Regions from separate parts of the Streptomyces sp. NPDC058291 genome, predicted to be linked through region 1. Evidence: riboswitches for the same ligand, from Rfam matches in the RefSeq annotation. Region 1 holds a riboswitch; each other region holds the start of a gene.

What was found. A riboswitch is a leader RNA that binds a small molecule or an ion and turns the genes downstream of it on or off. The one in region 1 is predicted to bind S-adenosylmethionine.
Region 2: linked by a shared signal. The riboswitch ahead of ACFVYK_RS20755 (putative leader peptide) and the one ahead of ACFVYK_RS28830 (aminotransferase class V-fold PLP-dependent enzyme) in region 1 are both predicted to bind S-adenosylmethionine.
Region 3: linked by a shared signal. The riboswitch ahead of thrC (threonine synthase) and the one ahead of ACFVYK_RS28830 (aminotransferase class V-fold PLP-dependent enzyme) in region 1 are both predicted to bind S-adenosylmethionine.

Annotation. Positions count from the first base shown of each region.
Region 1 covers NZ_JBHVYK010000072.1:23,860-29,585, forward strand. The annotation lists gene ACFVYK_RS28810 (NYN domain-containing protein) at 1-823, opposite strand, end outside; gene ACFVYK_RS28815 (hypothetical protein) at 895-1,134, opposite strand; gene ACFVYK_RS28820 (rhomboid family intramembrane serine protease) at 1,319-2,101, shown strand; gene ACFVYK_RS28825 (Lrp/AsnC family transcriptional regulator) at 2,098-2,379, shown strand; gene ACFVYK_RS28830 (aminotransferase class V-fold PLP-dependent enzyme) at 2,388-3,752, opposite strand; SAM riboswitch class IV at 3,916-4,032, opposite strand; gene trpD (anthranilate phosphoribosyltransferase) at 4,109-5,173, opposite strand; gene ACFVYK_RS28840 (cytochrome bc complex cytochrome b subunit) at 5,349-5,726, opposite strand, start outside.
Region 2 covers NZ_JBHVYK010000039.1:45,435-51,160, reverse strand. The annotation lists gene ACFVYK_RS20775 (sulfite oxidase) at 1-265, opposite strand, end outside; gene ssuE (NADPH-dependent FMN reductase) at 707-1,264, opposite strand; gene ACFVYK_RS20765 (GNAT family N-acetyltransferase) at 1,479-2,015, opposite strand; gene ACFVYK_RS20760 (LLM class flavin-dependent oxidoreductase) at 2,012-3,148, opposite strand; SAM riboswitch class IV at 3,713-3,822, shown strand; gene ACFVYK_RS20755 (putative leader peptide) at 3,852-3,974, shown strand; gene ACFVYK_RS20750 (ABC transporter substrate-binding protein) at 4,160-5,726, shown strand, end outside.
Region 3 covers NZ_JBHVYK010000056.1:7,575-13,300, forward strand. The annotation lists gene otsB (trehalose-phosphatase) at 1-96, shown strand, start outside; gene ACFVYK_RS25320 (trehalose-6-phosphate synthase) at 84-1,499, opposite strand; gene ACFVYK_RS25325 (glucosyl-3-phosphoglycerate synthase) at 1,602-2,546, opposite strand; SAM riboswitch class I at 2,716-2,882, shown strand; gene thrC (threonine synthase) at 2,901-4,199, shown strand; gene ACFVYK_RS25335 (MoaD/ThiS family protein) at 4,196-4,471, shown strand; gene ACFVYK_RS25340 (cold-shock protein) at 4,922-5,128, shown strand; gene groL (chaperonin GroEL) at 5,510-5,726, shown strand, end outside.

The DNA of each region.
Region 1 (5,726 bases):
GCAGCCCCTGGGCCGCGTCGAGCACGGTGTCCAGCAGCAGCCGCACCCGCATGTCCTCCACGCTGCGGCCCTCGCGCGCCGCCCGCCGGGTGGCCTCCAGGGCGGCCTCCGCCTCGGCCAGCCGCGCCTTCAGCCGCCGGGTCTCGCTCTCGGCGGCGGACACCTGGGCGTGCCCCTCGGCGCGCACGGTCTCCATCTCGCTCTGCGCCTTGCGCAGCGCGGCCTCGCCCCGCTTGACGTCGCTGAGGGCCGATCGCAACTTGCGGTGCAGCGATTCGGCCTCCTTCTTCGCCGCGTCCAGCTCGGCGCGCAGCCGCTCGGTGTCCGTCCGGGTCTGCTCGCGGGCCCGGTCGAGCTCCTCGCGCAGCCGTTCCAGCTCCGCCCGGCTCTCCTCGCCGGCGCGCTCCGCGTCCGCCCGCTGGGCCTCCTCGCCCGCGGTGGTGACCAGCTTCACCCAGCCGGCGGGCCGCAGTACGTAGGCCGCGGCCGCCACGTCGAGCGGGTCCGCGGCCGGGGTCGGCGAACCGGAGTCGAGAGCGCCGGAGAGTTCCGGCTGTACCTCTCTGAACTTCTCGGCGATGCGTTGCCTGAAGAGGGGATCCGTCTCCAGCGCGGCCGCCATGGCGTTCCCGGCGAACTTGGCCCGCCGGTTGGGGGCGAACCGGGCGTACTGGCGCAACTGGACGGGCAGTTCGCCGACGGTCAGCCCGCCGAAGCCGTCGGAGACGATCGTGACGACCCTGCGCCGCACGCCGTCCGGCAGCGGACGGTCGAGCATCTCGGCGGCGCCGTCGTCCGGCCCCCCGCCTGCGCTCTCCGCCATCCGTCACACCCCACTATCCGTGCGGGGCCTCCCCCGCTCTCGACGTCGCTCGAGCGGGAGGACCCTCACCGTCAGGAACCGGCGTCCGGCCGATCCACGAGTTCCACCTGGTCCACGGCGTTGCACCAGCGACACCGCACCGACTCGATGGTCTCACTGACCACGTCGCGCTCCTCGACCTTCGGCTCGCCGGCGAGGTCGAGGTGCACGTACTCGACGACCTTCGACGAGCGCGTCACGTCGAATCGCGTGAGGTTGCCGCAGAGCGTGCAGCGCCACCGCGTCGTGGCGGTCGGCAGGGGAACCGTCATCGTTGCTTTCCGCTTCCTTCTAGTGTCCCGCTTCTTGGCGCCGGGGTCGGGCCGGAGGCTCCCCCGTGCGTGTGGCTCGTAACCCTACGGCCTGGCGGGTACTCGCCGCCCGCCCGTCCACGGGGGCCCTCCGGCGGCGAGGCGGTCCAGGCGAGTGCGTCCCGTTACGTCATGCTTTGTAGCCATGATCAGCTACTGGAACGGGACCGTCGGCCGAGCGCTCCGCACTTCCTCGGCGCCGGTGACCTACGGCCTGATCGCCCTGTGCTGCCTGATCTTCGTACTCGGCCCCGCCTCGGGCCTGAATCCGGCGTACGGCGCCGGCGACGGGCTGGCGGCCGCGCAGCGCGCCTACTTCCGGCGCTGGGGCGTGGTGCCGGCCGAGCTCTTCGAGGGCGCTCCAGGGGCGGCCCTGAGCCCGGCCACCGCCCTCTTCGTCCACGGCAGCTGGGTACACCTGCTGGGCAACATGCTCTTCCTCCACGTCTTCGGGGCGATGACCGAGCGTCGGATGGGCCGCGTGGAGTTCACGCTCTTCTACACGGGCTGCGGCTACCTGGCCCTGCTCGGCTACGCGGCCGCCAACGCCCAGTCGTCCCAGTCCCTGGTCGGCGCCTCGGGCGCGATCTCCGCCGTGCTCGGCGCGTTCCTCTACCTGTTTCCCCGCGCGCGGGTGACCAGCCTCCTGCCCTTCCTGTTCTTCCTGCCGCTGCGCTTCCCGGCGTGGGTCGTGCTGCCCTTCTGGGCGGCACTGCAGTGGGTGGCGGCGGGCCGGGCGTCCCAGGGGCCGGGGGTGGCGTATCTGGCGCACCTGGTGGGGTTCGGTCTGGGCCTCCTCTACGCGTGGGCGCGCTTCGGCGAGAGGAGGGGTCCGAGGGGCCCCGCCGGGGCGGCTGGGGGAGACGGGCGGGCGACTAGAGTGAAGGCCGCCCCAGCCCCGGCCCCCGAGGGAGAGAACCAGCCGTGATCACCGCGATCGTCCTCATCAAGACCAGCGTGGACCGGATCCCCGAGATCGCCGAGCGGATCGCCTCGCTGGACAGCGTCAGCGAGGTCTTCTCCGTCACGGGGACCTACGACCTCATCGCGATGGTCCGGGTGAAGCAGCACGAGGACCTCGCCGAGGTCATCCCGGGCAGCATCAGCAAGATCCCGGGGGTCGAGGGGACCGACACCCACGTGGCGTTCCGCACGTACTCCCAGCACGACCTGGAAGCGGCGTTCGCCATCGGCCTGGACTCGTAGGGGCCCGGTCAGCCCACCGCGGGGACGCAGCGGCCGTCCTCCGTGCGGTACCGCCACTTCGCACCCTGGGTCACCAGTTCGCGGACGGCCGTCACGAAGCGGTCGACGTGCTCGTCCGGTGTCCCCGCGCCGAAGCTCACGCGGATCGCGTTGAGGGACTTCTCCCCCGGGGCCGCGTCGGGCGCGCCGCACTCGCCCTGGGTCTGGGGGTCGCTGCCCAGCAGGGTGCGGACCAGGGGGTGGGCGCAGAAGAGGCCGTCGCGGACGCCGATGCCGTACTCGGCGGAGAGGGCGGCGGCGAAGTGGGAGCTGTTCCAGCCCTCGACGACGAAGGAGATCACGCCGACCCGGGGCGCGTCGTCGCCGAACAGGGAGAGGACGCGGACCTCGGGGATCTCGGCGAGACCGGACTTCACCTTCTCGATCAGGTACCGCTCACGGGCCACCAGGGTGTCGAAGCCGGCCTCGGTCAGCGCCTTGCAGGCCGAGGCGATGGAGTAGGCGCCGATCACGTTCGGGGAGCCGGCCTCGTGGCGGGCGGCGCTCTCGTGCCACTCCACGTCCACTCCCCCGTCCTCGCGCCGCGTGACCTTGCGGCTGGCGCCGCCGCCCGCGAGGTAGGGGTCGGCCGCGACCAGCCAGTCGGCGCGGCCGGCCAGGACGCCGGAGCCGAAGGGCGCGTACAGCTTGTGGCCGGAGAAGGCGATCCAGTCGACGTCGAGGTCGCGGACCGACACCGGGTGGTGGGGGGCCAGCTGGGCCGCGTCCAGCACGATCCGCGCGCCGTGGGCGTGCGCGGCCGCCGCCAGCTCGCGCACCGGCCACAGCTCGCCGGTGACGTTCGAGGCGCCGGTCACGCAGACCAGGGCCGGACCGTGCGGGTCGCGCTCGGCGAGGGCGCGCTCCAGCGTCTCGACGGCCTGGCGCGGGGTGCGCGGGGCGTCGAGGTAGCTGACCCGGGCGTCCTGCCAGGGCAGCAGCGAGGCGTGGTGCTCGGTCTCGAAGACGAAGACCTGGCAGTCGGCGGGGAGCGCGGCGGCGAGCAGGTTGAGGGAGTCGGTCGTCGAACGGGTGAAGATCAACTGGTCGTCCGGGCGGCAGTCCAGGAACTCCGTCACCGTGCGGCGGGCGTTCTCGAAGAGGTCGGTGGACAGCTGGGAGAGATAGCCGGCGCCTCGGTGCACGCTGCCGTAGTACGGGGCGTAGGCCGCGACGTCGTCCCAGACGCGCTGCAGGGCGGGGGCGCTGGCCGCGTAGTCGAGGGCCGCGTAGGCCACCTCGCCGCCCGTCACGAGCGGGACGGTGACATCCCGCCCCAGAACGGGCAACGGGGCACAAAGGGTACGGCTGGCGGCAACGGTGGAGACAGACATGGCGAACTCCCGTGAGAGGCACGACGGAACCACCGTGCGGGCGACATGGCTCCGGCACGGAGGACGGTGAAAGGGGATGCGGAGGCGGGGCTCGACGCCCTAGCGCATTCGCTTGCTCACGAGAGACTCCCTCGAACGACCCAGGACCCCTGGTTTCGCGAGGGGTCCGCGCTTGCCGTGGACCTTGCTGTCCACCGCCTGGTCTTCACCCGGGGCACCCCGCCACGGACGGAGGGTTGCCGGACAGTCGGCCGGGGCCTCATGACTGTCACTCATGACCTGATACAGGAACGTACGTCAGGTGATCGTCGTCCCGCAACCCGTGTCCGGATCGCGGGACGACCGCTCGTGGAGCGTCACGCGTTGCTGGCCGCGACCCACCTCGCCAGCGCCCGCTTGGCCGCGCCGGAGTCGATCGACTCGGCCGCCCGGTCCATGCCGGCCCGGATCTGCCCGGCGAGCGGCCCGGCGCCCGGTTCGAGCGCCACCAGGGCCGCCGCCGAGTTCAGCAGGACCGCGTCGCGCACCGGGCCCGTCTCGCCCTCCAGCAGGCGGCGGGCGACCTGAGCGTTGTAGGACGGGTCGCCGCCGCGCAGCGCCTCCACGGGGACGAGGTCGAGGCCGACGTCGCGCGGGTCGAAGCTCTCCTCGGCGACCTTGCCGTCGCGCACCACCCACACGCGCGAGGTGGCCGTCGTGGTCAGCTCGTCGAGGCCGTCGTCGCCGCGGAAGACCAGGGACGAGTTGCCGCGCTCGGCGAAGACGCCCGCGACGACCGGCGCCATGCGGAGATCGGCGACCCCGACCGCCTGGGCCGCCACCCTGGCGGGGTTGGTCAGCGGACCGAGCACGTTGAACACCGTGCGGATGCCCAACTGCCCGCGCGCCGCGCCGACATGACGCAGCGCCGGGTGGAACTTCACGGCGAAGCAGAAGGTGATCCCGGCCTCCCGCGCGACCTCCGCCACCCGCTTGGGGGTCAGCTCCAGGTTGACGCCGAGCTTCTCCAGGACGTCCGAGGCGCCGGACGCGGAGGACGCGGCCCGGTTGCCGTGCTTGACGACCGTGGCGCCCGCGCCGGCGACGACGATCGCCGACATCGTGGAGATGTTGACCGTCTTCGCGCCGTCGCCGCCCGTGCCCACGATGTCGACGGTGGGCCCGGGCACCTCGATCAGGTTGGCGTGCTCGTACATCGCCCGGACCAGCCCGTTGATCTCCGCGACGGTCTCGCCCTTGGCCCGCAGCGCCACCACGAACCCGGCGATCTGCGCGTCGGTCGCCTCTCCGCGCATGATGCGGTCCAGCGCCCAGAACGTGGCGTCCGCGTCCTGATCACGGCCGTACAGCAGGCCGTTCAGCACCTCGGGCCAGGAACGGCCCGCCGCGGTGTCGCCTCCAGCGGGGGTCACAGCGCTCATAGCCGCTCCTGTGTGTCGTGGGTCATGTGTCGTGTCGCGTGGCGCGAGCCGTGTGTCGTGGCCCGCGCGTCGTGGAACAAGGTGAACCCCACCCTATCCAGCGGCGGACACGGCGAAGGGCCCCGTCCGAAGACCGGACGGGGCCCTTTACCGTGGCGTGGCGACGCCTCAGCGATCAGTGGTGGCCGTGGCCGCTCGTGATCTCCTTGTACTCCTCGACAGTGGGCTTCGGGATCTGCTGGTCCTCGCCGAAGTACGCTTCGCTGATCTTGGCGCGGAGCTTCTCCTTGCCCGTGACCTTGCGCTCGACGCCGTTGTCGTCGACGGTGGCGCCGATCGCGGCCGGCTCGTACTGCTCGTGTGCGGTGAGAGTGTGCAGCTGCTCCTGGCTGAGCGGCTCGTGGATCTCGATGAACTCACCGTGCGGCAGGCGCTTGATGGTGCCGGTCTCGCGACCGTGCAGCACCTTGTCCTTGTCGCGACGCTGCAGGCCGAGGCAGATCCGCTTGGTGACGATGTACGCGAGGGCCGGTCCGACGAAGAAGAAGATCCG
Region 2 (5,726 bases), on a different contig from region 1:
CGCGCAGCGCCTCCCAGCGCGTCTCGGCGTTGGTGCCGCGCGTGATGAACCACTCGGGCGGGACCGGCTTGACGATCGGCCCGGGCGCGGCGTGGGCGGGGCTCGGGGCGCCCAGTGCGGTTCCGGCGGCGGTGGCGGCCAGCAGGGTGAGCAGCCGACGGCGGGAGACCCCGTCGGCCCTGGCCTCACCGGCGAGCCACTGACGCAGCCGGTGACGGTCGTAGTCGGTTTCCCGGCGGTGGCCGGCGGGGACGGTCGAAGTCATGGCGGTCCTCGTCGTGGTGGAGGGCGACAGCGCGAGACGGGTCGGCGCGCCGGGGCCGCCGACTTTCCGGCGCTTCCGGCGCGACGTACACAACTAGCAGAGGCGAACACAGGATCGGTGGAGCGTCGGAAGGGCCGCCGGAGGCGGGCGGTCAGGGGCCGTCCGGCACGGCGGGCCGGCCCCGCGGACGAGAGCCACGGCGCGGCGGCCGGCGAACGGCGCGGCCTGCCGACGCCCCGGCCCCGGGCGTCACGCACCTCACCGCTTGCGCCACTCCTCGGCCAGCAGTTCGTAGGACCGCACCCGGTCCGCGTGCCCGTGCGTGATCGTGGTGATCAGCGACTCATCGGGGCTGACGATGCGTCAGTCCGTCGGCGTCGGCGTGCACGTGCAGCACGGTGTGCCCGAGGGGCGCTCGTGCGCCGCCCGCTGTCACGGTGCTCATCCGGCGGCCGCCAGCAGGGCCGTGCGGCTGCCGAGGGCGTCGGAGAACTGGTCGACGACCTGTGCGAGAGCCTCGGCCGCGCCCCGGGCGACGGTCAGGGCCCCGTCGTCGCCCACCGTGATGTCCTTGTCCAGCGTGAACCAGCCCTGGACGATGTGGGCGGCGCCCATGGAACTGATCACCGGACGCAGCGCGTAGTCGATCGCCAGGACCTGCGCCGTGCTGCCGCCGGTCGCCGGCGGCAGAACCGTCTTGCCCGCCAGGGCGTACTGGGGCAGCAGATCGAGCAGCGATCTCAGCAGCCCCGAGCAAGCGGCCTTGTACACGGGCGTGCCGATCACGACGCCGTCGGCTCGGTCGAAGAGCGCGGCCGTCCTGACGATCGCCGGGTGCCGGAGGTCGGCGCCGAGCAGGGCGTCGGCGGGGAGGGTGCGGACGTCCAGGGGAACGACCTCGTGTCCCTGGTCCGTGAGCCGCCGGTCCAGGTGGCGCAGCAGACACGCGGTACGAGAGGTGGCGGAGGGGCTTCCGGAGACGGACAGGACGGTGGCCATGGCGGCCCCTTCGGGGAACGTGGGAGCGGTGGGAGATCGCGGTGGGCGGCCGGGGTCACGGCCCCTTGCGGCACCGTGCCCCCGTGGCGGCCGCGGCCCGGCGAGGGGCGCCCTTGGCGAGGGCGCGACGGTGACGGGGCCGGCCCCGCGCCCCGCGCGGCGGGCGTCGCCGCTCCCGCGGGGCCGCCGGGCGTCGTCACGGCCGTGCGCAGGCTCACCGGCCGGTCGCCTCCTCCCGGTGCGGAGCGGGCGGCAGGTTCTTCTCGAAGGGCAGCGGGCCGATGGTCTCCGGGTCGGCCTCGGTGTCGAAGAGCGGGGTGTAGCCGGTCGTCAGATACAGGGCCCGCGCCTCGGGCTGGCGCGGACCGGTGGTGAGGCAGACCCTGCGGTAGCCGCGCTCGCCCGCCGTGCGCTCCAGTTCGGCGACGACGCGCCGGGCCAGGCCGCGCCGCCGGTGGGCGGAGTGGGTCCAGATGCGCTTCAGCTCCGCGGTGTCGCCGTCGTACCGGCGGAAGGCCCCGCCCGCGACCGGCTCGCCGTCCTCCAGGAGCAGCAGGAGCACCCCGCCGTGGGAGGCGGTGAACTCCTCGTCGGGGTAGCGGGCGAGTTCGGCGTGGGCGTCCCGGCCGTAGCGGGCGGAGTACTCCTCGCCGAGTTCGCGCAGCAGTGGCCGCACCCGTGGGTCGGACACGGGGACTTCGACGACCGCCGGCCCGGTCGACATGGACGGCGGTGGCCCGACGGACGTCATCCGCCCACCGCCGCGAGGTTCTGCGTGCCGCGGACCGCCCGCTCGGCGTCGCGCCTGGCCACCTCCTCGCGGACCAGGGGGATCACGTGCCTGCCGAAGTCGATCGCGTCGCCGAGCAGGTCGTAGCCTCGCGCGGAGAGGATGTCGACGCCCAGGTCGTAGTAGTCGAGGAGCGCCCGGGCGACCGTCTCCGGGGTTCCGACCAGGGCGTTGGAGTTGCCCGCGCCGCCGGTGGCGGCGGCCGTCGGGGTCCACAGGGCGCGGTCGTAGCGCTCCCCGGCCTCGGCGATGGCGATGAGCCGCTGCGAGCCCGTGTTCTGCGGCTGCGCGCTGCCGTTGTGGCGCCGGGTGACCGGCTCGCCCTTCTCCTTGCGGGCCTTGATCGCACCGACCGTGCGATGGGCCTTCTCCCAGGCCAGTTCCTCGGTCGGGGCGATGATCGGGCGGAACGCCACCTGGAAGCGGGGGGCTTCGGCACGGCCCGCGGCCTTCGCGGCGGCCTTCACGGCCTCGATCTGCTCGGCGGTCCGGGCGAGCGGCTCGCCCCACAGGCAGTAGACGTCGGCCTCGGCGGCCCCGGCCGCGACCGCGGCGGGCGACGAGCCGCCGAACGACACGTTCGGGCGCGGCCGCTGGACGGGGAAGACGTCGCTGACGAAGTCGTGGAAGCGGTAGTGCTCGCCCTCGTGGTCGAAGGGCTCGTGGGTGGTCCAGATCTTCTTGACGAGGCCGATGTACTCGCGGGTGCGGGCGTAGCGCTCGTCCTTGGTGAGGGTGTCGCCCTCGCGGCCCTGTTCCCGGTCGTTGCCGCCGGTGATGAAGTGCACGGTGAGCCGGCCCTCGCTGATCTGGTCGAGGGTCGCGAACGTCTTGGCGGCGAAGGTCGGGTACGAGACGTTGGGCCGGTGGGCGAGCAGGATCTGCAGGCGTTCCAGTCGGCTCGCGATGTACGCGGCGGCGGGCGCGGGATCCGGTGACCCCGATCCGTACGCGAAGAGCACGCGGTCCCAGCCGTGGTCCTCGTGCGCCCGGGCGAGCCGGAGCGTGTACTCCTTGTCGAAGGCCGCGCCGGAGCGCGGGGTGGTCTCGGAGCCGTCGTTGGTGGCGGCGATGCCGAGGAACTCCACGGGCATGAACGGTTGCCTTTCCTCAGGTCCTCGGGGCGGTGCCGTGGGCGGTGTGCGGGCACGGCGAAGCCGGCCCGGGGCGGGTCGGGGCGGCGGCGCTCGGCAGGTGCCGGCGCCGGTGGGCCGTCAGGGGTGACGACGTCGGGGACCAGGCCACGACGCGGGCACGGGCGGCGGCTCGCGTCAGGTCCGGCGGGAGCCGTGACGGCGGTCAGTGCGGGGTCCGGGGTGTGTTTCGGCGCCGACGGGGGACTGCGCCGGCACAGGGCCGGTCCGGTCCGACCGGTCCGGTTCGTGCCGGGTCCGCCGAGGGAGGGAAGGGCCGGTCAGCGCGCCCGACGCCGCGTCAGGCGCAACACGCGGCGGACCACACACGACCGAAGTCGATGTGGTCGCGGGTGACCAGGCGCTGCTCGGCATACATATGAGTAATTGAGCAGGACATCTCGCTCCTCGTCAACCACGGCTCGGATGCCGGAAGGGTCGTGACCGCTTCGGGCGGACGATCGTCAGGTCCCCCCGTCCGGGGCCCGTTGACGGATCACGGCGGCGATGGCTAACGTTTCGACTGGCATTGAGTGTCAGCGTCAAGCCCTGGCTCGCTGACCGGCAACCCTCCGACGCGGTGGGGTGCTCCAGGTGAAAGCCCGGCCGGATCGCCGATCCGGCAAGCGCGCGGCCCCGCGACAGGGGTCCCGAGGACGGAGGGATGAGCATGCGGCCCAGCAGCGTCCCGAGCTCGTTCCCCGCGGTCGCGGCGTCCCTCTCCCGGTTCTCCCGCCGCCGCCACATCGATCTGCGGCGCACCACCAGCTGTCTGTGTCACGGCTGACCACGTCCCGCCGCTGACCCGTCGGTGCTGACCCGTCGGTGCTGACCCGCCGGCGCGTTCCTCCACCCCTTCTCGCTCTCCTCCCCCGAACCGTCGTCGTGCCCGGGGGAGCGACGCCCTCCCCCGCATCTCCGTCGTCCGCGCGTGCTTCGGCGCGCCGACTTTCGAGTAGGAGAACCATTTCCGTGACAGCGCATCCGGATTCCCGCCGTGGCCCCCGGTGGTCGGCGCTCACCGCACTTCTCACGACCAGCGCGCTGCTGACGGCCTGCTCGTCCGGCGCCAGCGCTTCGAGCGACGGCGGCGGACAGGCCAGGTCCGGCGGCGCCCTGACCTTCGCCGTGGGATCCGACGCCGGCTGCTCGGATCCGCAGCAGGTCGGCAGCAACGACACCATCTACTCCGTGCGCCAGCTCGTCGACTCCCTGACCGACCAGGACCCCAGGACGGGCAGGATCGTGCCGTGGCTGGCGAAGAGCTGGGACGTCAGCGCGGACGCCACGACGTTCACCTTTCACCTGAGACCGGGCGTCACCTTCAGCGACGGCACCCCGCTGACCGCGCAGACGGTCAAGGACAACTTCGACGCGGTGCCCCGGCTCGGTGCGTTGGCGACCTTGGCCCAGGGGTATCTCAGCGGCGTGCGGACCACCTCCGTGGTCGACCCGCTCACGGTGCGGGTGACGTTCAAGCAGCCCAACGCCCAGTTCCTGCAAGCCACTTCCACGTTCTCCTTGGGCATCGAGTCGTCCGCGAGCGTGAAGAGGACGCCGCAGCAGAGGTGCAGCCAGGGAGCCGTCGGCAGCGGTCCGTTCACCCTGAAGCAGTACGTGCAGAATCGTTCGATCACGTTGGTCAGGCGCGCCGGGTACGCCTGGGGCTCCGCGCTGTGGAACAAGAAGGGCGAGGCGTACCTCGACAGGCTGGTCTTCAAGGTGGTGCCCGAGGCGGGGGTGCGCACCGGCAGCCTGCAGTCCGGCCAGGTGGACGCGATCGGCAGTGTGGGCAGGGCCGACGAGGCGGCGCTCAAGGGCGGCCAGGTGAACCTGCTGGGGCGGGCCAACCCGGGCAACGTGTTCAACCTGGGGCTGAACAACTCCCGGCCGGCGCTCAAGGACGCCAACGTACGGCAGGCGATCCTGTTCGCCATCGACCGACAGCAGATCGTCGACGCCGTGTTCCCGACCGGGACGCGGCCGGCCACGAGCATCCTGGCGCACACCACCCCGGACTACGCGAACCTCGGCAAGGACCTGTCCCACAACGAGGCCAAGGCCAAGTCGCTGCTGGACGCCGCCGGTTGGAGGACCGGCGGGGACGGCATCCGGACCAAGGGCGGCGCACGGCTGAGCCTGGCCGTCACCTGGTTCGCCAACGCGGCCACCAACCAGCCCGCGCTGGAGCTGATCCAGCAGCAGCTCAAGGCGGTCGGCGTCGACGTCGTGCTCAGGGAACGGCAGATCAGCCAGTTCGCGACGACGCTGCAGTCCGGTGACTTCGACGCCGTATGGGGCAACGTGACCCGCGCCGACCCTGACATCCTGCGCAGCTCCTACTCCACGCGGCTGACCAACTTCTACCATCTGCCGGCGAGCCCGCTGGACTCGCTGCTGACCCGGCAGGCGGCGACCACCGACCCGGCCGAGCGCAGCGAACTGGTCGCGCAGGCGCAGCGGTTGATCGTGCGCAACGCCTACGTCGTGCCCGTGGTGGAGCTGCAGACACAGCTCGGGGCGGCGAAGAAGGTGCACG
Region 3 (5,726 bases), on a different contig from region 1:
GAGGTCGGCGAGCTGGCGGAGCGCGCCGACCTCGTCGTGGACGGGCCGGACGGGGTCGTCGCGCTGCTGCGGGCGCTCGCCGCTCAGCTGGGCTGAGGCTCGCGCAGGGCGTTCAGCTGGTCCAGGAACCACCGGGCCGGGGGGAGCGCGGTCGCCGCCGCCGACAGGCGCTCGGTGCGCTCCGCCCGCTCCCGCGGCTCCATCGTCAGCCCCTCGTGCAGGGCCCGGGCGGTCTCCAGGACGTCGTAGGGGTTGACGACGATCGCGTCGTCGCGCAGCTCCCAGTACGCCCCGGCCTCCCGGGACAGGACCAGCGCGCAGCCCTCGTCGGAGACGACCGGCACTTCCTTGGCGACCAGGTTCATGCCGTCGCGGATGGGGTTGACCAGAGCCACGTCGGCCAGCCGGTAGGCGGCCAGCGAGCGGGCGAAGTCGTCCTTGAGGTTCAGCAGGACCGGCGTCCAGCCGGGCGTGCCGTAGGCGGAGTTGATCTCCTCCGTCAGCTGCCGCACCTGGGCCATGTAGTCCCGGTAGACGGCCAGGTCCTGGCGCGAGGGGTAGGCGAAGGCCACGTGCACCACCCGCTCGTGCCACTCCGGGTGGTCGTCGAGGAGCTGCCGGTAGGCCAGCAGACCGCGCACGATGTTCTTGGACAGCTCGGTGCGGTCGACGCGGACGATCGTCCTGCGTCCCTCGCCGATCTCCGCGCGCAGGGCGGCCATGCGCTCGTCGACGTCCGGCCGGCGCGAGCGCTCCCGCAGGAAGTCGCCGTCCGCGCCCAGACCGTGCACGCCCACCCGCGTCTTGCCCGGCCCCCCGGCGAACTCCGTGCAGCAGGCGCTGAACGCGTCCGCCCAGCGACGGGTCAGGAAGCCCAGGCGGTCCGCGCCGAGCATGCCCGTCAGCAGCCGCTCGCGGATGTCGTCGGGCAGCAGGCCGAAGTAGTCCACCGGCGCCCAGGGCGTGTGTGAGAAGTGGCCGATCCGCAGGTCCGGCCGCAGTTCGCGGAGCATCCCGGGGACCAGACACAGGTGGTAGTCCTGGACGAGGACGGCGGCGCCGTCCGCCGCCTCCTGCGCCAGCGCCTCCGCGAAGGCCCGGTTGTACGTCTCGTAGGCCGCCCACTGGCGGCGGAACTCCGCGTCGAAGACCGGCTCCAACGGCGTCTGGTACAGCATGTGGTGGACGAACCAGAGCACCGAGTTGGCGATGCCGTTGTAGGCGTCGGCGTGCACGTCGGCCGGGACGGGCAGCATCCGCACGCCCTCCTCGCCGACCCCGCGCGCGACCGCCTCCCGGTCACCGTCGGAGAGCGCCGAGCACACCCAGAGGGCGTCCGCCTCGGGGCCGATGGCCGACAGCCCGGAGACCAGCCCGCCGCCGCCGCGTTTCGCGTGCAGTGAGCCGTCCTCGCGCACCTCGTAGGAGACCGGGCCGCGATTGGACGCGACCAGCACCTGAGCAGTACCCCGAGCAGCCGTTTCGTGCGTGGTAGACATACGCCTCAACCTAGCCCGGCCTCCGAAGGCCCAAACGTTCGCACCCGTTCGCCCGGGGCCATCTCGTCACCCGGGCGGCGGGGGCCATGGCGTGGCCCGCGGTCAGGCCACCTTGCGGGTCGCGTACTCGGCGATCTGCGTCATCGGCGGGCGTTCCTCGGTGTCCACGGAGTAGGTGCGCGGCTCGAAGCCCTCCGCGCCCCGCTCGAACTGGGTGAGGGCCGGGCGGATCAGGTGTCCGCGGGCCAGCCGCAGCTGCGCGGTGCGGTAGATGGCCGCCGCCATCCGGCCGAGGGCCTGGCCGTCCTGGTGGCGGTGCTTGCGCACGCCGACGTCGACCTGGGCGAGGGCGTCCAGGCCCACCAGGTGCAGGGCGTCGACCAGCATGCCCAGCTCCACGCCGTAGCCGACGGGGAAGGGCAGCTGCTCCAGCAGGGTGCGGCGGGCCGCGTACTCGCCGCCGAGCGGCTGCACGAACCCGGCCAGCTGCGGCCAGTGCATGTTGAGCAGCGGGCGGGCCATGAGTTCGGTGACCCTCCCGCCCTGGCCGGCGGCCCCGCCGAGGGGACGGTCGTACATGGCCTTGACGAGGTCCACGTCCGGGTCGGTGAGCAGCGGGCCGACGATCCCCGCGACGAAGTCGGAGGAGAACTCCCGCAGGTCCGCGTCGATGAAACAGACGACGTCCCCGCTGGTGACCAGCAGCGAGCGCCACAGGACCTCGCCCTTGCCGGGCACGGCCGGTATGCGCGGCAGGATGGCGTCGCGGTGGACGACCCGCGCGCCGGCCGCCGCGGCGACCTCCGAGGTGCGGTCGGTCGATCCCGAGTCGACGACGACGATCTCGTCGACGAGCGGGACCTGGTGCATGAGGTCGTGACGGATGACGGCGACGATGTCGCCGACCGTCTCCTCCTCGTTCAACGCGGGCAGGACGACGGACACCGTCTGGTTCGTGGCACGCTTCGCGGCCAGGACGCGGTGCAGCGGGCGATCGGTCACCGACCAGGAGCGGGTGGCCAGCCAGCGCTCGGTTTCTTCCAGCACAGTCCACGGCTCCTCACTGTCGTGATCACACCGGGTGCACGGGAGGTGACCGTGTGATCCATCTCGCGGTTCGGACGACTCTCTCAACTGTCCTGGCCTTCGGTTACAGTCTTGAACAACGCGGATGACCATCGCATGTCCGAGGTCCCCGCCGTTCACAACTTCATACCGCTCATCCAGAGGGGCAGAGGGACACGGCCCGATGAAGCCCCGGCAACCCTCCAGCCGGTCTCGTACCGCTCACCGATCCGCTTCGGTGACGGCTCCGCGAGGCTCCCGGCTCGGGAAGGTGCCAAATCCGTCTCACGGCGAGATGCGTCGTGAGGAAGATGAGGAGAAAGGGCCTCGCCTCACATGGCTGCGCAGACTGTTGCAAGCACCACCGACCCTACGCCGACCTCTTCCGTGGACCTCGGTCCCGCCGCGGCGCTGAGCTGCCGAGAGTGCGGTCACCGCGTCCCCCTCGGCCCGGTCTTCGCCTGCGAGGAGTGTTTCGGCCCGCTCGAGATCGCCTACGACTTCTCCTCCTACGACACGGAGGAGCTCCGCAAGCGCATCGAGGCGGGACCCGCGAACATCTGGCGCTACGCGCCGCTCCTGCCCGTCCCGGCCGACGTGGCGGACAAGCCGAACATCAACCCCGGCTGGACCAAGCTCGTGCAGGCCGACAACCTCGCCCGCGAGCTGGGCGTCGACGCCGGGAAGCTGTTCGTCAAGGACGACTCCGGCAACCCGACGCACTCCTTCAAGGACCGCGTGGTCGCCCAGGCCATCGAGGCCGCCCGCGCGTTCGGCTTCACCACGCTGTCCTGCTCCTCCACCGGCAACCTGGCCGGCGCGGTGGGCGCGGCGGCCGCCCGGGCCGGGTTCCGGTCCTGCGTGTTCATCCCGCACGACCTGGAGCAGGGCAAGGTCGTCATGGCCGCGATCTACGGCGGCGAACTCGTCGGCATCGAGGGCAACTACGACGACGTCAACCGCTTCTGCTCCGAGCTCATCGGCGATGCGGCGGGCGAGGGCTGGGGCTTCGTCAACGTCAACCTGCGGCCGTACTACGCCGAGGGGTCCAAGACGCTGGCCTACGAGATCTGCGAGCAGCTCGGCTGGCGCCTGCCCGACCAGCTCGTCGTGCCGATCGCCTCCGGCTCGCAGCTCACGAAGATCGACAAGGGGCTGCAGGAGCTGATCAAGCTCGGGCTCGTCGAGGACAAGCCGTACAAGATCTTCGGCGCGCAGGCGGAGGGCTGCTCCCCGGTGTCGGTGGCCTACAAGGCCGGGCACGACGTGGTGCGCCCCCAGAAGCCGAACACCATCGCCAAGTCGCTGGCCATCGGCAACCCGGCGGACGGCCCCTACGTCCTCGACATCGCCCGGCGCACCGGCGGCGCGGTGGAGGACGTGAACGACGAGCAGGTCGTCGACGCGATCAAGCTCCTGGCGCGGACCGAGGGCATCTTCGCGGAGACCGCCGGCGGGGTGACGGTGGGCGTGACGCGCAAGCTGATCGAGAACGGTCTCCTCGACCCCACGAAGACGACCGTCGTCCTCAACACGGGCGACGGCCTGAAGACCCTGGACGCGGTGGCCGGCACCGGCCTGACCGCGACCATCCGCCCGACCCTGGACTCTTTCCGAGAGGCTGGCCTCGCATGAGCGTCAACGTCCGCATCCCGACCATCCTGCGCACCTACACGGGCGGCAAGGCCGAGGTCGCCGCCGAGGGGACGACCCTGGGCGAGGTCATCTCCGATCTGGAGAAGAACCACACCGGCATCGCCGCGCGCGTCCTGGACGACCAGGGCAAGCTGCGCCGGTTCGTCAACGTGTACGTGAACGACGACGACGTGCGCTTCGAGCAGGGTCTGGAGACGGCGACGCCCGACGGCGCCGGCGTCTCGATCATCCCCGCCGTGGCCGGTGGCTGACCGCTGTTCCGTACCCGCCGGTAGTAACCGTCGGTAACAGCGATTACCGAGTGTTCATCGAATTGCCCTCTCCGCGATAGAAGCGGAGGGGGCAATTCGATGTGGTTGAGCGCGATACAGTTGGGGAACCCGGTCCGGATCATCGGATCCGGAGCCTTTGATTTCTGCCCCGGCCCGACAAGAAGCAGCCAAAGTGCGTGCTCCTTCTGTGGCTTTTGCGGCTTTTACAGGGCCCGACTTGCCCTGAATTCAGGTGAATTCTCGCCACATTCCGGATCCCTTGCGTCCAGAATTCTCGTCCGACTGACCTGTTGCAGAGGGCAGTTGGACAGATACATTCGGCCGCGGTCGACGCGTTCCGGCGCACGCCCCCAACCAATGGGGGGTGAGGTATGACCCGGATCCGCGAAGTGTGGATCTGTGCAAGGGCCAGTAATAGGGGAGTTAGGCATGGCTCAGGGCACCGTCAAGTGGTTCAACGCGGAGAAGGGGTACGGCTTCATCGCGGTCGACGGTGGTGCGGATGTTTTCGTCCACTACAGCGCGATTCAGATGGACGGCTACCGCACCCTGGAAGAGGGTCAGCGGGTCGATTTCGAGATCTCGCAGGGCCAGAAGGGGCCGCAGGCGGACATGGTCCGACTCGCGACCGGCTGAAGCACGCGCCGACTGACAGCGTCGTTCTTCTGTACATCTGTCGAAGGGCTCGCACCTCCTCGGGGTGCGAGCCCTTCGGTGCGCCCGCGCACGCGCACGTGCCCGCGGCCGGGCACGCCCGCGGCTGGTCGGCGGGCGTGTCCGGAAGGGGGCGCGCGAGGGGTCCGGAAGGGCGTCGTTCTCGGGGAGGCGCTTGCACTCTCAGGGGTCGAGTGCTAATCATTGGCGTTAGCACTCTGAAGGTGAGAGTGACAACGAAGGACCGGGTCGGTGAGGCCCGCAGGCCAGGTGGGGCAAGGAACCACGAGGCCGGCGAGCCGTCCGTCGCGGGCGCCAGCGCGGTCCGGAGCAATCCACCCCAGTCCGGGAGGACCACTTCACATGGCCAAGATCATCGCGTTCGACGAGGAGGCACGGCGCGGCCTCGAGCGCGGCATGAACCAGCTCGCGGACGCCGTGAAGGTGACGCTCGGCCCCAAGGGCCGCAACGTCGTCCTCGAGAAGAAGTGGGGCGCCCCCACGATCACCAACGATGGTGTCTCCATCGCCAAGGAGATCGAGCTCGAGGACCCGTACGAGAAGATCGGCGCCGAGCTGG